DNA from 2 places in the Sporosarcina sp. G11-34 genome. Region 2 is predicted to be linked to the other one. Evidence: riboswitches for the same ligand, from Rfam matches in the RefSeq annotation. Region 2 holds a riboswitch; the other holds the start of a gene.
What was found. Region 2 has a riboswitch for S-adenosylmethionine ahead of ssuE (NADPH-dependent FMN reductase). Riboswitches for the same ligand answer to the same signal wherever they lie in the genome.

Region 1 (7,759 bases), on a different contig from region 2:
GAAGCAGCAAGCAAACTTACAGACGGTGAGATTACGGGAGAACAAATTCGTGCTGGTCTTGAATCACTTAGCGATTATGATATGGGTGGATTGGGCGCAAATGTTAGCTTCAGCGCAGACAACCATGCAGGAACAGAGCAAACACGACTTGGCGTTGTGAAAAACGGTAGGTGGGAGCAGTTAACGGATTACTTCAGCTATAAGGAGTAAGCATACGTAGATACGCTTAAGAATGATCATGGGAGTAGCAGATGATTCATTTGCTACTCTCGCTTATTTCTTTAGAAGAAGGGGGATTTCTATGCTCCACATTAAAAATATTGAAGTCGTGTATTCGCGAAACATTCTTGCGTTAAAAGGAATGTCGCTTCATGTTCCAGAAGGTAAAATTATTGCGTTGCTCGGTAGTAATGGAGCAGGCAAGTCGACAACGTTAAAAGCAATATCGGGCTTGCTTGCAGGTGAAGATGGGCAAATTACGGACGGCACGATTGAGTATGAAGGCCAGAACATTAATAATACGACGCCGGACATTATTGTCAAAAATGGGATCTTCCAAAGTATGGAAGGTAGACGTGTATTTAAAAACTTAACGGTTGAGGAAAACTTAATGGCAGGGGCTTATACACGAAAAGATCGAAAGCATTTAAAAGATGATATTGAAAAGATTTATATTTATTTCCCGAAACTAAAAGCACTTCAACACCGAAAGTCCGGATTTTTATCGGGTGGTGAGCAGCAAATGCTCGCGATTGGTCGAGGAATTATGGCCAAACCGAAGTTATTGTTATTGGATGAACCATCTTTAGGAATTGCGCCTCTCCTTGTTGAAGAAATATTTCAGAACATTAAACAGATTAATAAAGACGAAGGCACATCTATTCTAGTTGTTGAGCAGAACGCGAATGTTGCGTTGGCGATTTCCGATTACGGATATATTATGGAAAATGGTCGAGTTGCGATGCAAGGAGATGTGGATTATCTGTTGTCAAACGAAGAAGTACGCGAACATTATTTAGGTGTTGGAAAAGAAGGCGAGAAAAGCTTTAGGGAAGGTAAATCGTATAAACGACGTCAAAGGGTTGTGTGGTAGAAATAGAAAAAGTAAAACCGCCTCAGAAATGTGGCGGTTTTACTATGTAACATGCGGCACTACTGGGCAATCCCCAGTTGGATTAGGTGTAGTATTATTTTTCCACGTTCCGTCGAAGGGGCCCCTGCACGGGACAGAGAAGTGCCGCGTCTCTGTGACTCTTAGTCTACGCATCTTTGCCAAGAAATATACACTTACGATAAAGTTTTAGAAACTTATTATTAACTAGTCTTACAATTTAGACTTGATATTTAATTCTGTTGTGTTATGATAATCTTAATGCATCCTAATTGAATAGTATTTCCTTATCTAGAGTCGGGGGAGGAACTGGTCCTTAGATCCCGCGGCAACCCTTGTTTAGCTGAACGTTCAACTAAACGAAATGGTGCCAATTCCAGCAAGCTTATTTAAGCTTGAAAGATGAGGGAGAGCTTGATTTATAAAATCAGACCTCTTCCTTATCGGATGAGGTTTTTTATTATTTCAGAATGGATGCCATTCATCATAATATGTATTACGTTTTAAACCAAGTTTTTCAATTGGTTAAGTTAGTGAATTGGTATGGATGAAACAAACAAAAAAACTATATGGGGGAATACAAAATGACTACAACACAAAAAACAGATAGCCTTTATCAAAAATCGAATTTTAACCGAATCGGGGAGCTAGGTAAGCTTGCACCGGAACAGTTTTCATCTTTTATAAACTTTAATAACAAAGCTTTGGCTGAAGGGAAGTTATCTGTAAAACTAAAAGAATTGATCGCAATCGCAGTTGCACATGTGACTGGGTGCCCATATTGCATCGATGTTCATGTAACGGCTAGTAAAAAAGCAGAAGTTACAAAAGAAGAAATCGGAGAAGCGATTTTTGTTGCAACGGCGTTAAAAGCAGGTTCGGCATTTGCACACGGAGTGAATGCATTAAATTCATTCGATGGTCAAAACGATGATGAGCTTTATAAAGCATCTTACTTCAATCGAATTGGCGAATTTTCAAAACTGAATGGCGATGTTTTTAAAGCGTTTATCGACTTCGATCAACAAGCTTTGAAAGCTGGGAAATTGACTGTTAAAGAAAAAGAACTTATCGCAGTCGCAGTCGCACACGCAACAGGTTGCCCGTATTGCATCGATCTTCATACAAAAGCGGCAAAGAAAGCGGGTTCAAGTTTGGAAGAAATCGCAGAATCAATTTTCGTTGCGGTTGCACTAAAAGCAGGAGCAGCATTTGCCCATAGCGTAAATGCACTTGAGGCCTATACGGAGTAATTCATTCGGTGTAACAGATGAATAAATTAAAGCCAACCATATTTGATAATGGTTGGTTTTTTTCTTTTTAAATTGTCATAATTCCGAGCGATACATATACGTTGTTTTTTAAAATTCATGTTATAATAGTTTTGTACGGATAACATTTTATCTGTTTTGAATAATCAGTGGTATTTAGCGATTAAAAGAATAACCACTATTAAAACTCATTTATTAAAAAAATTTACACACCTATATAAAGGAACGGGGAGAATTTTATTTGTTACATTATCAAACGCATGTTTTAGGTCCTGATCATGATTGGGTCGTATTCCTTCACGGACTTGGTGGTAATTCAAACATTTGGTACAAGCAAGTAAAGGAGTTTAAAACCCATTTTAACCTTCTTTTTATAGATTTAAAAGGTCATGGTGGATCGGTGGATCATCGGCCTGAATTACTGGAGTACACAGCGGAAGTACTAACGGAAGATGTCGTTAAAGTATTGGATTTTTTATCGATTGAAAAAGCCCATTTTGCCGGGATTAGTTTAGGGTCCGTTATTTTACACGGTATGCATATTTACGCTCCGCATCGTATTAAGAGTATGATTTTAGGTGGAGCAATTATCCGGTTTACAAGGTTTGCCCGGGTGCTGCTGAAAACAGGTGATTTAATTAAAGGGCTCGTTCCTTATATGTGGCTCTATAAATTATTTGCATGGATTCTTATGCCGAAAAAACATCATCAACAATCTAGAAACTTGTTTATAAAAGAAGCGAAAAAGCTTCGGAGAAAAGAGTTTATTCGTTGGTATAAGTTTGCCTCTACAGTACCTGTAATATATCCTCAAATAGATACAGAGAAATATCTGATTCCAAAAACATACATTATGGGCGACCAAGATTATATGTTTATAGGACCTGTTCGAGAAGATACTGTGAATGATAAAGCGGCGACTGTACATGTTATTGAGAAGTGTGGCCATGTATGTAATATTGAAAAGTATAAAGAATTCAACCGTGTTGCAATCAATTTTTTCAAAGAACGGGTGCAAGAAGAGAAGAAGGAAGTTCCTGTACCCAAACCGATTAGACGATTAGCGACAATCGGATAAAATCCTAGTCAGACAAGTTCGTTCTTGTCTGGCTTTTTGTATTTCTAGGGGTTCTCGAAACCCTTTGATACCAACACATGATATGATTAAGGAAGAAAGAAAGTAGTATATATGTTGAAATGAAGATTCTCCCTAAAAAAGAAAATCGCTGAATCGGCTCCCTTTCCGCGGGCGTTGCCTTAGCCTCCTCACTACGCTGCGGGGTCTAAGGCCCACGCTATTCCCGCAGGAGTCTTGCCTCATTCAACGATTTTCGGGGTGTACTGAAAGAAGTTATTCCTATTAAAGCACGAATCTAGCGGGAGGTATTCCCAAGCGCCAAGCGGTTTTGATCGGATGTTTATTTTAATATATAACTCCTATTTTTTTATTAATTTGGAATTAGTATGAGGAGGAAAAGTTATGGATCGTAAAAAGGAACAATTATTTAAGTACTATTACAATAAATTTGTTGAAAGGAGTTTTGACGAAAAGGATCTTTATAGTTTCCTACAATTAGTTAGGGAAGATGCCGAAGATATTCAAGTGATAAAGGAACTTGGTGATTTTCTTGGAAGCCGAGGAAAAAGCATGGGGTATATAAGAAGGCATCTTGAAGAGTGCGAGGAAATAGCGAAAAACTTTAGTAAAAACAATAACAGAAAGAAAATTGAAGATGTTTTTTCATTCAAAGAAATCCGAAATGGTTTTAATGCGTTATTTCTTAAACATGGTTTAAATAAATTGTCTGCTGAAATAATTAATGACTTTGTTTTATGTATTATTTCTTTAGCTCAAAGCATTTCGTTTACGCCAGATGAAACGAAAAGGAATGCAGGTTATTTAAGCTTTGCGGTTTCGAGTAAAGAAATCTTTTTGATGGGGAATATAAAAGTTCTGAACAAAGGTCGATATATTCCCGTTACTTTCCAAGTGATGGCGGCAAATAATATTTATGAAGATGTAACGCCGCAGGATAAAGACGATACGCCTTATCTTTTCAATGATGAATTAATGGAAGTTATTAATATAGATAAAGAGTTAGTTATCACATTTCTTTAAAGGAATCATGCAATTGCATAGTGGGAAGATTCGAGTCGGCCATATGAATGGTTGGCTCGTTTTTCTTTTGAATAGTTCGCGACCTACAAGACCATATTAGGAAGTAAATGTGGTTAGTTTGTAGGAGGACTTTCATGACTTGTGTAGTCAAAGTAACTAGTGTTGAAATTACCAATTTGAAAAATGTAAGGAAGGGTAAGTTTCATACAAATTCAAGTTTTGCTACGTTGGAGAAAGCGGACGTCATTGGATTTTATGGACAAAATGGTTCGGGGAAAACAGCTGCTGTGGAAGCGTTTAATTTGTTGAAAACTTTATTGTCAGCTAATCATGATGCTCCACTTCCAAAAATTACGTCGAACTTACTCTATTTTAACGAAAAGTCCATTAGGTTGATGTTTCAATTTATTATCGAAAATCGATTAGGTGAATTTTTCGTTGATTATACTGTTTCCTTATCACCGGGGAGAACGAAATACCGAGTCGTCAAAGAAGAAGTGTCGTACCGGGAAAACAAGGGAAATACATCGTTTATATCTTTAATTTCAAAGAATGACAACGAGATTTTGATTGGAAATAAAAAAATACAGGAAATGAGTGAAGCGGATCGAGTTTCAGTGATGGTAGCCAATCGAATGGCTGTCGGTAACTCCACTTCATTTGTCTTTAGAGAAGAGTTAAAAGAAGTATTTGAAAACTTATTTGAAGAACATGAAACTGAACTTATGAAAAATATTTCGATTAATTTTAATAGCGATTTACACGTCATTGATACAATTCACTATGGTCTCCTAATCGCCAATTTGATTATGCCTTTTAGCGTTCATTTGGAAAAGAAGCGCGGACATATCCCTTATGAGATGCAAGATACGATGGTGCTACCGATTGATTTGTTTGAAACGATTGACCAAGTAGTGAGGCAAACAAATATTGTGTTACAAACCATTATTCCGGGTCTTCAAATAAAGATTAGACAAATCAATAAGCAAACGTTAAGTGATGGAAATGAAGGGGTTCGCTTTGAGTTTCTTTCAAGAAAAGGGGAGATTGAACTTCCCTTACGAAGCGAATCGGAAGGTACGTTGAAAATTATTTCCATTTTAAGTACGCTCATCGCTGTGTACAATAATCCAAATGCGTGTGTTGTCATTGATGAGCTCGATGCGGGTATTTTTGAATATTTACTTGGCGAGATATTGGAAGTGCTAAATGATAATGCGCAAGGTCAACTTTTATTTACTTCTCATAATTTACGTATATTAGAAGTGCTTCCAATTCGAAACTTATGGTTTACGACGCTTAATGAAAACGATCGATACCATCAATTAAGAGGCGTTGAAAGGTTAAACAATGCGCGCGATGTCTATTTACGGGCTGTACAATTAGGTGGTCAAGCCGAAGAAATCTATGCAGAAACCAATCTGTATGATATTAAAACGGCATTTAGAAAAGCTGGTATTCCACATGACAATTAACAAAAAGAAAGTTGTGTTATTAATTGTCGAAGGAGGCTGCGAAGAAGTCTTGCTAAACAATCGGTTGCGTAGCCTTTTTGAGCAACATAATATCCGTTTTCATATCCAACACGGAGATATTTTATATGATTTGAGCAAACCGGACGAACCGATTAAGTCCGTAATTGGGAATGCTGTGAAAGAATTTATGATGAAAAGTAAATTTCGCCCGGAAGATGTATTTTGTGTACTCCATATTATTGATATGGATGGGTGTTTTATTCCAGAAGACGCGATTGTCATTGATGAAACCCAAAAAGAGTTAACGGTCTACCATGAACGTCAAATAACTGTGCCGCATGAAAAACAAAAGAAGTTAATTGTCGCTAGAAATGCGGACCGAAGCCAAAACATTAATACAATGAAGGCGTTAGATACAATCCTATCTGGTGAAATCAATTACCGGATGTATTACTTTTCAAGAAATTTAGAGCATGTATTGTTTAATGAAGCGAATCCAGAAAAAGGTTCAAAGTTTCCGGAAGTGGAACAGTTTATTGAACAATTAGAAATGCCAATTGAAGACTTTCTGCAGAAATCGATGCCGTTAGTAACTGGAGCCGATCCGTATTTGGAGAGTTGGGACATCGTTTCTCAAAATACAGCTTCGTTGGAACAATATAGCAATGTCCCTTTGTTATTTGAATTTGTTAAATCGCAATCTGAGTTATAAGTTATAACTTTACCTAAAATTTACTTTGAAGATAAATAGTTAAATCCTCTGAAGTCTATTTAGACTTCGGGGGATTTTCTTTATTAACAAGAGGTTTAAGAGTAGAATGGATAGTTAGGTATTCTTATCTACTTGTTAACTAATTGATTGAATGTAGGAGGAACTTATGGAAAAGATTGTGGTCACAGGGTATGGGATAAAAGCACCAGGAATACATAATAAAGAGGAATTTAAAGAAGCTTTGGAACTTGGTATTTGCACGATGGATATACTAAAGGGTCTCGGGCCGAATGACGCTGATATCGTAGCGGGGATTATTAAAGATGATTTTTTAACTATTAAAGGGAAAAACTACAAGCGTTATCCAAGAGTGAGTCGACTTGCGATTCAAACCGCAGATGACGCCATTGAAATGGCAAAATTAGTTGGAATTGATCCATCGCGAATGTCCGTAGTTGTCGGAACGGCAACTGGAGGAATAAAAGAAATTGAGGAAAATGCCGCATTGGCAAATGATATAAAGAAGTATCCTATTCATGGTTTAAATTTAGCGGACCCTCATACAGTTTCTTCTGCAGTTGCAGCTCATCTTGGCATTACTGGACAAGTTTTTACGATAACAACGGGCTGTGCCGCGAGTTCTGACGCTATATCACTAGGGAAACTATTATTGGAAAGTCGTCAAACAGATGTCTGTATTGTTGGCGGTGCAGATGCATCGTTAGGGAAATGGTCAATTTTTGGTTTCAGTAAGTTACGCCAAATCGGTTTGAATAAAAGAATTGGTGAAACCGGTGTCCCATTTTCACATGCACATCGGGGTTTTGTTATGGCAGAAGGTGCAGGCATGTTAACATTAGAAAGAGAAAGCGACGCGATACGCCGAGGTGCAACGATTTATGGTGTTATCGAAGGTGTTCATTCAAATAATGACGGCTTAGGGATGTTCCAATCCGATGAAACAGGTTACGGAATGTATAAGGCTATGAAAAGTGCCATCAAAAAAAATATACCAACATACGTGAATAGTCAGGCATTAGGATTAGCATCCAATGATCAAATCGAATCGTT
Region 2 (7,759 bases):
AAAGGTAATTGCTTGTAGTGATTCAAGTGGCTATATTTACGATGAAAACGGTATTAATTTAAAAACGATCAAGTATTTAAAAGAAGAAAACAACTTGCGTATACGTGACTATTTAAAGGAGCACCCTGAAGCCGAGTTTAACGAGGATTGTTCAAAAATTTGGTCGATTCCATGTGATATTGCGCTTCCTTGCGCAACTCAAAATGAAATTGACGAAAAAGCGGCTCGCCTTCTTGTTGCTAACTCGGTAAAAGCAATTGGTGAAGGTGCGAATATGCCTTGTACGAAAGAAGCGGTCGTAAGATTTGTTGAAAATGAAGTTTTATTTGCCCCCGCAAAAGCTGCTAATGCTGGCGGTGTAGCGGTGTCAGCTATGGAAATGTCACAAAATAGTATGCGACTTAGTTGGACTGAAGAAGAAGTCGATGAAAAACTCCAACAAATCATGAAAAATATATATATTAGTTGTTTGAATGCTGCTAGGGATTATGGCCGTCCAGGGAATTTAATTATTGGTGCAAACATTGCAGGATTTCTAAAAGTTGCAAACGCAATGGTAGCCCATGGTGTTCGATGAATAATAAGATAAGGTTTTTGCTGATTGCCGGCAAAAACCTTTTTTTATTGTTTCGGCTTCGGCGACCAATCTGTTTTATCACTTCGCCTTATACTCATAGTGCCTTATTTAGGTCGGCAGAAAGAAGCCCTTCTGACAAATTTCGGCGCTTTGTGGATGCCTCTTCAACTGCCCGCTATTTTTTAAAAAAACAAACAAAAGTATTGCAGTTTCCTTTCAATGTGTTATTATAAAAATACTAGTAATTGCATAAATATACACATGGTATTCGGAAGGGGATATTTATTATGACAAACAAAAAAGTAGTATTAGCATATTCAGGTGGTCTAGATACATCAGTAGCGGTTCAATGGCTAACTGATCAGGGGTACGCGGTAGTTGCATGTTGTTTAGACGTTGGTGAAGGGAAAAACTTAAAAGAAATCCAAGAAAAAGCGATCCAAGCTGGAGCGGTTAATAGTTACGTAATAGATGCAAAAGAAGAGTATGCAAATGAGTATGTTTTGCTAGCTTTGCAAGCACATGCCTATTATGAAGATAAATACCCGCTTGTATCAGCACTATCCCGTCCACTTATTTCTAAAAAACTCGTAGAAATTGCTGAAAAAGAAAACGCAACGGCTGTCGCACATGGCTGCACAGGAAAAGGAAACGACCAAGTTCGTTTTGAAGTTGCTATTAAAGCATTGAATCCTTCGCTTGAAGTGATTGCACCTGTACGTGATTGGGCATGGTCTCGTGAAGAAGAAATTGAGTATGCTAAAGAAAAAAAAATACCTATCCCTATTAATCTTGATAGCCCATACTCAATCGACCAAAACCTTTGGGGACGTAGTAATGAGTGTGGAATTCTTGAAGACCCGTGGGCGACACCTCCTGAAGGTGCTTACGGCCTAACAGTTGCAATTGCAGACGCACCGGATACACCAGAAATAATTGAGATAGAATTTAAGAAAGGAGTTCCCGTTAGTGTAGACGGTAAGAAATATAAACTAAGTGAACTCATTCTTCACTTGAACGATATCGCGGGGAAGCACGGCATCGGCAGAATCGACCACGTTGAAAACCGTCTTGTCGGTATTAAATCACGAGAAGTGTATGAATGCCCGGGTGCAATTACTCTTCTTAAAGCACATAAAGAGTTGGAAGATCTGACACTTGTAAAAGACATCGCTCACTTTAAGCCTGTCGTTGCTAAGAAACTAACAGAACTTATTTACGATGGACTTTGGTTCTCACCGCTTAAAAGTGCGTTGGAAGCATTTCTAAAAGACACACAGCAATATGTAAACGGTACAGTCCGCGTAAAACTATTCAAAGGTCACGCAATCGTTGAAGGGAGAAAATCACCAAACTCGCTTTACAATGAAAAACTTGCAACATATACAGCCGAAGATGCATTCGACCAATCAGCAGCAGTCGGTTTCATTAAGCTTTGGGGTTTGCCTACCGAGATTCACAGCATGATCCATAAAGAAAAAGAAGATGCTAAGAACTGAAGGGTCTTTAAGGATATAAAAAAATATCCCGAATCAATGTCATTCTAAAAGTGACTAGATTCGGGGGATTGGTCTTTCTTATTTATTCATATTTACTATTTTCATCTAATGAGTTTGTATAGATGGAATAGAAAACCTATTAATCTAATATGCTTTGATCCTTGACAAAGGTACTGGATGCGTATTATGATTATTCCAACAACTCCATAAAATTATCAAGAGAAGCTAAGGGACTGGCCCGATGAAGCTTCAGCAACCTCTGCATAGCAGGAAGGTGCTAAGTCCAGCAAGAGTAACTTCTTGGAAGATAAGAGTAGTAGCCCATATGTGCTCATCCCTCTTTTCTATCGAAAAGAGGGATTTTTTTATGAAAAAATAGAAGGAAAATAGAGGGGAATGGTAATAAATGAGTAAAATTGTAATTATATCTGGTAGCCCATCAACTACATCGCGAACGGATCTTGTATTAAGATTTGTAGAGTCTTTATTACATAAAAAAGGTTTTTCTGTCGACTATATTTCAGTACCCGATTTGCCACCTGAAGATTTAGTATACGCCCGTTTCGAAAGCCCAGCGATTAAAAAGGTCGTCGAGCTAATAGAAAATGCGGATGGAATTATAATTGGCTCTCCTGTATACAAAGCTTCTTTTACAGGTGTGCTCAAATCGCTACTAGATTTGTTACCAGAAGATGCATTTAGGGATAAGCCTGTATTGCCATTTATGGTCGGCGGTAGCAGTGCTCATTTACTGGCAATCGAATTTTCTTTGAAACCAATCATTAATAATCTAAAAGGAATTTCTACACAAGGGATTTACTTCGTAGATTCGTTGATAGATAAAGAAAATAGTGATAATCCCATTAAAGAAACAGATTGCGAATTGCGATTACAAACACAACTACAGGAATTAATAAATGCGATTGAAACAAAAAAACGTATAACAAAACTAGAGCTAAGCTTGGTTTGATAAATAAATGTATTCATAACACGGAAAGTAGGGGTGCAACCATGACAAAAAAAGAATGTATTTAAATGCATTTGAAATGAATTGTGCGGGGTTCCAGTCACACGGATTGTGGAGACATCCGGAAAATCATCCCGCGAAACAAGTGAAGCGGGTAGCATTAACCCAATAAAAGTAAAAATGAAAAAGCTTGTGCCCAGGAATTTTATATCCAGGTACAAGCTTTCTATCTACTTATAATTATCTATGGGAATCCTTGATTCAGATCAAACTATTTATTGCATGAAACGTCGGTTGTTGTTTATCAAACGTAGCGATATGTTTAAACCCGATGGATTGGAGTAGCTGAAGTGATTCTCTAAATTGAAAGGCTAAATCAGATACTCGATGTGCATCGGATCCGAGCGTAATAATTTCACCGCCGCATTGTTTATAAAGCTTTAAAATATCTTCACTTGGTAACGCGTTTGCCATTCCATAACGGACTCCAGAAGTGTTTAATTCAATTCCTTTTCCATCCGGAATAATGACTTCGAACATTTCGCGTAAAATATCGTGAAAGCTATTCTCACAATCTTTTAACGAATATCGCTTCACAAGATCTACATGACCAAGAACGGAAAACTTTTTATAGTTTTTAACGCAGTATAGCAATTCGTCATAATAGACTTGGTATGCTTCTTCAAGTGTTTTATTCTTAAATAATTCACCGTAATGCAGAGCTTTTTTTTCAGTTGTATGCATAGAACAAATAATAAAATCAAACGAATGATTGTTCATTAGTTCCTCATACTTATGTAAAATATGGGGTTGGACACCAATCTCAATCCCTTTTTTAATACAAATACGTTCTTCGTATTTCATCTGTAATTCTGTTATCTTTTTACTGTAGGCGCCCAAATCTAAGTCGAAAATAATAGAATCATCGGGATATTCATAATCGATATGTTCCGTAAAACAGATTTCCGTTAATCCTTTGTCGATGGCTCCATTAACCATTTCTTCCATTGAAACCGAGCAATCCGCCGAGAAGTCGCTATGCATATGAAAATCAAACATGAAAAATTAGCCCCCTATAGTATTGACATATTACATTTTCAGTATTATAGTACTAAATAACTTCACTCTAGTAAAGTGTTAAAGTAAAAGGTTGAAAGGTGGTTCGTTACTAAGTGTATATTGATTATAAATTGAATGACGAAAATGTCAAAGAATTCGAAAAGCAGGAACGAATTATTAAAACGATTAACAGACGCTTTCTCACATATGGATATAAACGCATTAAAACATCAACATTTGAACAATATGACTTGTATTCAAAAGTAAGAAGTTCCATTAATCAAAATGAAATGATTAAGATAATCGATCGCACGGGAGAAGTATTAGTATTACGGCCTGATGTGACGATTCCAATTACACGAAAATTGGCTGAAGACGTTTTAGACTTATCTACCGAACTACGTTATTTCTACGTACAAGACGTATTTCGCCAACCATTCGATAAACTAAAAGAAATTGAAAGTACGCAAGCGGGTGTTGAATACTTTTGTGAAAGTTCACCTGAGGCAGATGCAGAAGTAATCGCTCTTGCGTGTCATACATTAAGAGATTTAGGATTCGGCGATATAAAAATTGAAATCGGCCATGCAGGATTTTTCAAAGAACTTGTCGAACAAACCCAATTGAACGATATTCAATTAAAACAACTTGAAACGATGATTCAAGCAAAGAACGTTGTAGATATCGAAGCATTTCTTCGTGGGTTATCGATTGAAGACAGTCTAAGAAACGCCATTGAAATGATTCCATTTCTATACGGAAATCCTACAGAAGTCAGTGAAAGAGCGAAAAAAATTGCATTAACGGACAAAATGAATGAAAAACTCAACTACTTGACAAATGTGTATGAAATTTTAAAAGTGTACGGATTAGCAAACAATATTGTTATGGATTTAGGGCTCATTAATCATATGGGGTATTACTCGGACGTCATCTTTCAAGGATTTGTAGAGAAATACGGAAAACCTGTATTAATGGGTGGCAGATATGATCAGTTAGGAAACGAGTTCGGCGCGAATTTGCCAGCGATTGGATTTGCTTGCGAGATTGAGTCGCTTGTAGAAGCTTCGTCAAACCTAGAAGTATCTTCACGTATTCCAATCGATGTAAAAGTACTTTACGATATGTCATGTCTTGGGCAGTCGATTACGATTGCAAATGAATTACGCGAGAGAAATTACAGTGTACTGTCCTTTCCAAAAGGGAAAGAACAAGTGGATTCGCAACAAAGTATTTATAGCATCCGAATCGAGCAAAACGAGCAGACATTTCATTACAAAGGGAAAACGAGTTCTTTTTCAAGTATTAATGAATTGATGAATTTGCTTATAAGGGCTAAGGGAGATGTATGAATGAGTTATTTAACATTAGCAATCGGATCAGGGCGTACAGCGAAAAAAGCGATGGAGTTGCTTGAAAAGGCTGGTATCGTATTCCCCGATTATCATAGCAAAAGTCGAAAGCTAGTCATCTTCGACCAAGAAAATGCCATTAAATTAATCTTCGTCAAAGCTGTAGATTTACCTACATATGTAGAAAAAGGAGCAGCGGACATCGGGATTATTGGAAAAGATACGATTATGGAAGAACAACCTGATGTCTATGAATTATTAGATTTAGGTATTGGAAAATGTAAAGTTGTAGTCGCTGGATTCGGTGAAAGCAATAGTAATAAAAAAATAGTAACTGTTGCTTCAAAATATCCAGCAATTACACAATCCTTTTTTGATGAAAAAGGGGTACGTATCGAAATAATTAAGTTAAATGGCTCGATTGAACTAGCCCCGCTTATTGGCATGTCTGATGTCATTGTCGATATTGTAGAGACAGGTACTACATTGAAACAAAACGGATTAATTATCCTAGACGAAATTGCGGATGTCAGCGCAAGACTAATTGTGAACAAGGCAAGTTATGCGACGAAGACTAATCGAGTTCAACAATTTATTACTGATTTAAAAGCAGTATTGGAGTGATGAAATTGAGAATTTTGACAGCTGAACAATATACTAATGAAGATAAACAATCTAACGAACAAAACAATGAAGAACTAGACCGTACAGTCCTTCAAATAATTGCCGAAGTTCGAAAAAACGGTGACAAAGCACTTATTAAATTTACTGAACAATTTGACGACGTGCGTTTAGAAAATTTAATCGTCACACAAGAAGAGTTCGAAGAAGCCCAGTCACTTGTTACGACTGAATTTATCGAAGCGATTCAAAAAGCGAAACAAAACATCACTGCATTTCATGAAGTGCAAAAAGAACAATCGTGGTTTATAAATGGTGAAAATGGTGTGTTGCTTGGACAGAAAGTGACAGCGTTAAATAGAGTAGGCATCTATGTACCGGGAGGAAAAGCATCATACCCTTCAACGGTCTTAATGAATGCTATTCCAGCGAAAATTGCAGGTGTTTCGAACATCGTCATGACAACTCCGGTACAGTCCGATGGGAAGATTAACCCACATGTACTTGTAGCCGCTGCGGAAGCGGGAGTGGATGTCGTCTATAAAGTAGGTGGAGCCCAAGCAATCGCCGCATTAGCGTATGGCACGGAAACGGTGCGTAAAGTAGTGAAAATTGTTGGTCCGGGCAATGCGTATGTAGCACGTGCGAAAAAATGGGTTTACGGTGAAGTTGCAATTGATATGATTGCCGGACCTAGTGAAATATGTGTAGTTGCAGATGACACGGCTATACCAAGCTTTGTAGCAGCCGACTTACTATCCCAAGCAGAACATGATGAACGTGCAACGGCACTTTGTATTACGACGAGCAGTGCGTTTGCTGAGAGCCTACAAGTAGAAGTCGAAAAACAAATGGTGAGTTTAGACCGGAAAACGATTATTGAACAATCAATCCGAGATAACGGACGGATTATTGTTGTCGAATCATTGGAGGAAGCATTTCAGCTAGTAAACGAACTTGCCCCTGAACATTTACAACTGATGATTGAAAATCCGTTGGAACACATGCAATCTATTCAAAATGCAGGGGCAATATTTTTAGGGAACTATTCCCCAGAAGCTTTAGGAGATTACGTTGCTGGGCCGAATCACACACTTCCAACGAGTGGAACGGCAGCATTTTCATCACCACTTGGCGTGTATGATTTTATGAAGAAATCAAGTATTATTCACTACACAAAACAAGCATTACAAGATGTATCTAACGAAATCATAACGTTAGCGAATGCAGAAGGCTTATCGGCCCATGCAAATTCGATTCAAATACGAAAGGCGGACGACTAACAGTGCGTAAAAATAGTATTTCAAGAACAACTGCTGAAACATCGATTGAAATGGATTTTTCCATTGATGGAACTGGAGAAACAATAATTGAAACAGGTGTTGGATTTTTGGATCATATGTTGACGTTATTTACAAAGCACGGTCTGTTTGATTTATCAGTCCGTTGTGATGGGGATATCGAAGTCGACCAGCATCATACAGTTGAAGATATTGGAATTGTATTAGGGCAAGCATTTTATGAAAGTATTGGAACAAAAGAAGGCATTGACCGGTATGCAACGATTTCGATTCCGATGGATGAGGCATTGTCTACGGTGTCAATTGACATTAGCGGTCGACCATTTTTAGTTTATAATGTCGAAGGACTAAAAGATAAGGTAGGAGATTTCGATACAGAATTG

Region 1: linked by a shared signal. The riboswitch ahead of KSU66_RS02540 (carboxymuconolactone decarboxylase family protein) and the one ahead of ssuE (NADPH-dependent FMN reductase) in region 2 are both predicted to bind S-adenosylmethionine.

Annotation. Positions count from the first base shown of each region.
Region 1 covers NZ_JAHNZW010000002.1:85,002-92,760, forward strand. The annotation lists gene KSU66_RS02530 (ABC transporter substrate-binding protein) at 1-210, shown strand, start outside; gene KSU66_RS02535 (ABC transporter ATP-binding protein) at 302-1,093, shown strand; SAM riboswitch class I at 1,396-1,520, shown strand; gene KSU66_RS02540 (carboxymuconolactone decarboxylase family protein) at 1,696-2,364, shown strand; gene KSU66_RS02545 (alpha/beta fold hydrolase) at 2,624-3,460, shown strand; gene KSU66_RS02550 (hypothetical protein) at 3,863-4,501, shown strand; gene KSU66_RS02555 (AAA family ATPase) at 4,636-5,976, shown strand; gene KSU66_RS02560 (hypothetical protein) at 5,966-6,688, shown strand; gene KSU66_RS02565 (beta-ketoacyl synthase N-terminal-like domain-containing protein) at 6,855-7,759, shown strand, end outside.
Region 2 covers NZ_JAHNZW010000003.1:159,186-166,944, forward strand. The annotation lists gene gdhA (NADP-specific glutamate dehydrogenase) at 1-577, shown strand, start outside; gene KSU66_RS04985 (argininosuccinate synthase) at 865-2,076, shown strand; SAM riboswitch class I at 2,286-2,390, shown strand; gene ssuE (NADPH-dependent FMN reductase) at 2,483-3,046, shown strand; gene KSU66_RS04995 (histidinol-phosphatase HisJ family protein) at 3,305-4,102, opposite strand; gene hisZ (ATP phosphoribosyltransferase regulatory subunit) at 4,216-5,454, shown strand; gene hisG (ATP phosphoribosyltransferase) at 5,455-6,078, shown strand; gene hisD (histidinol dehydrogenase) at 6,084-7,358, shown strand; gene hisB (imidazoleglycerol-phosphate dehydratase HisB) at 7,361-7,759, shown strand, end outside.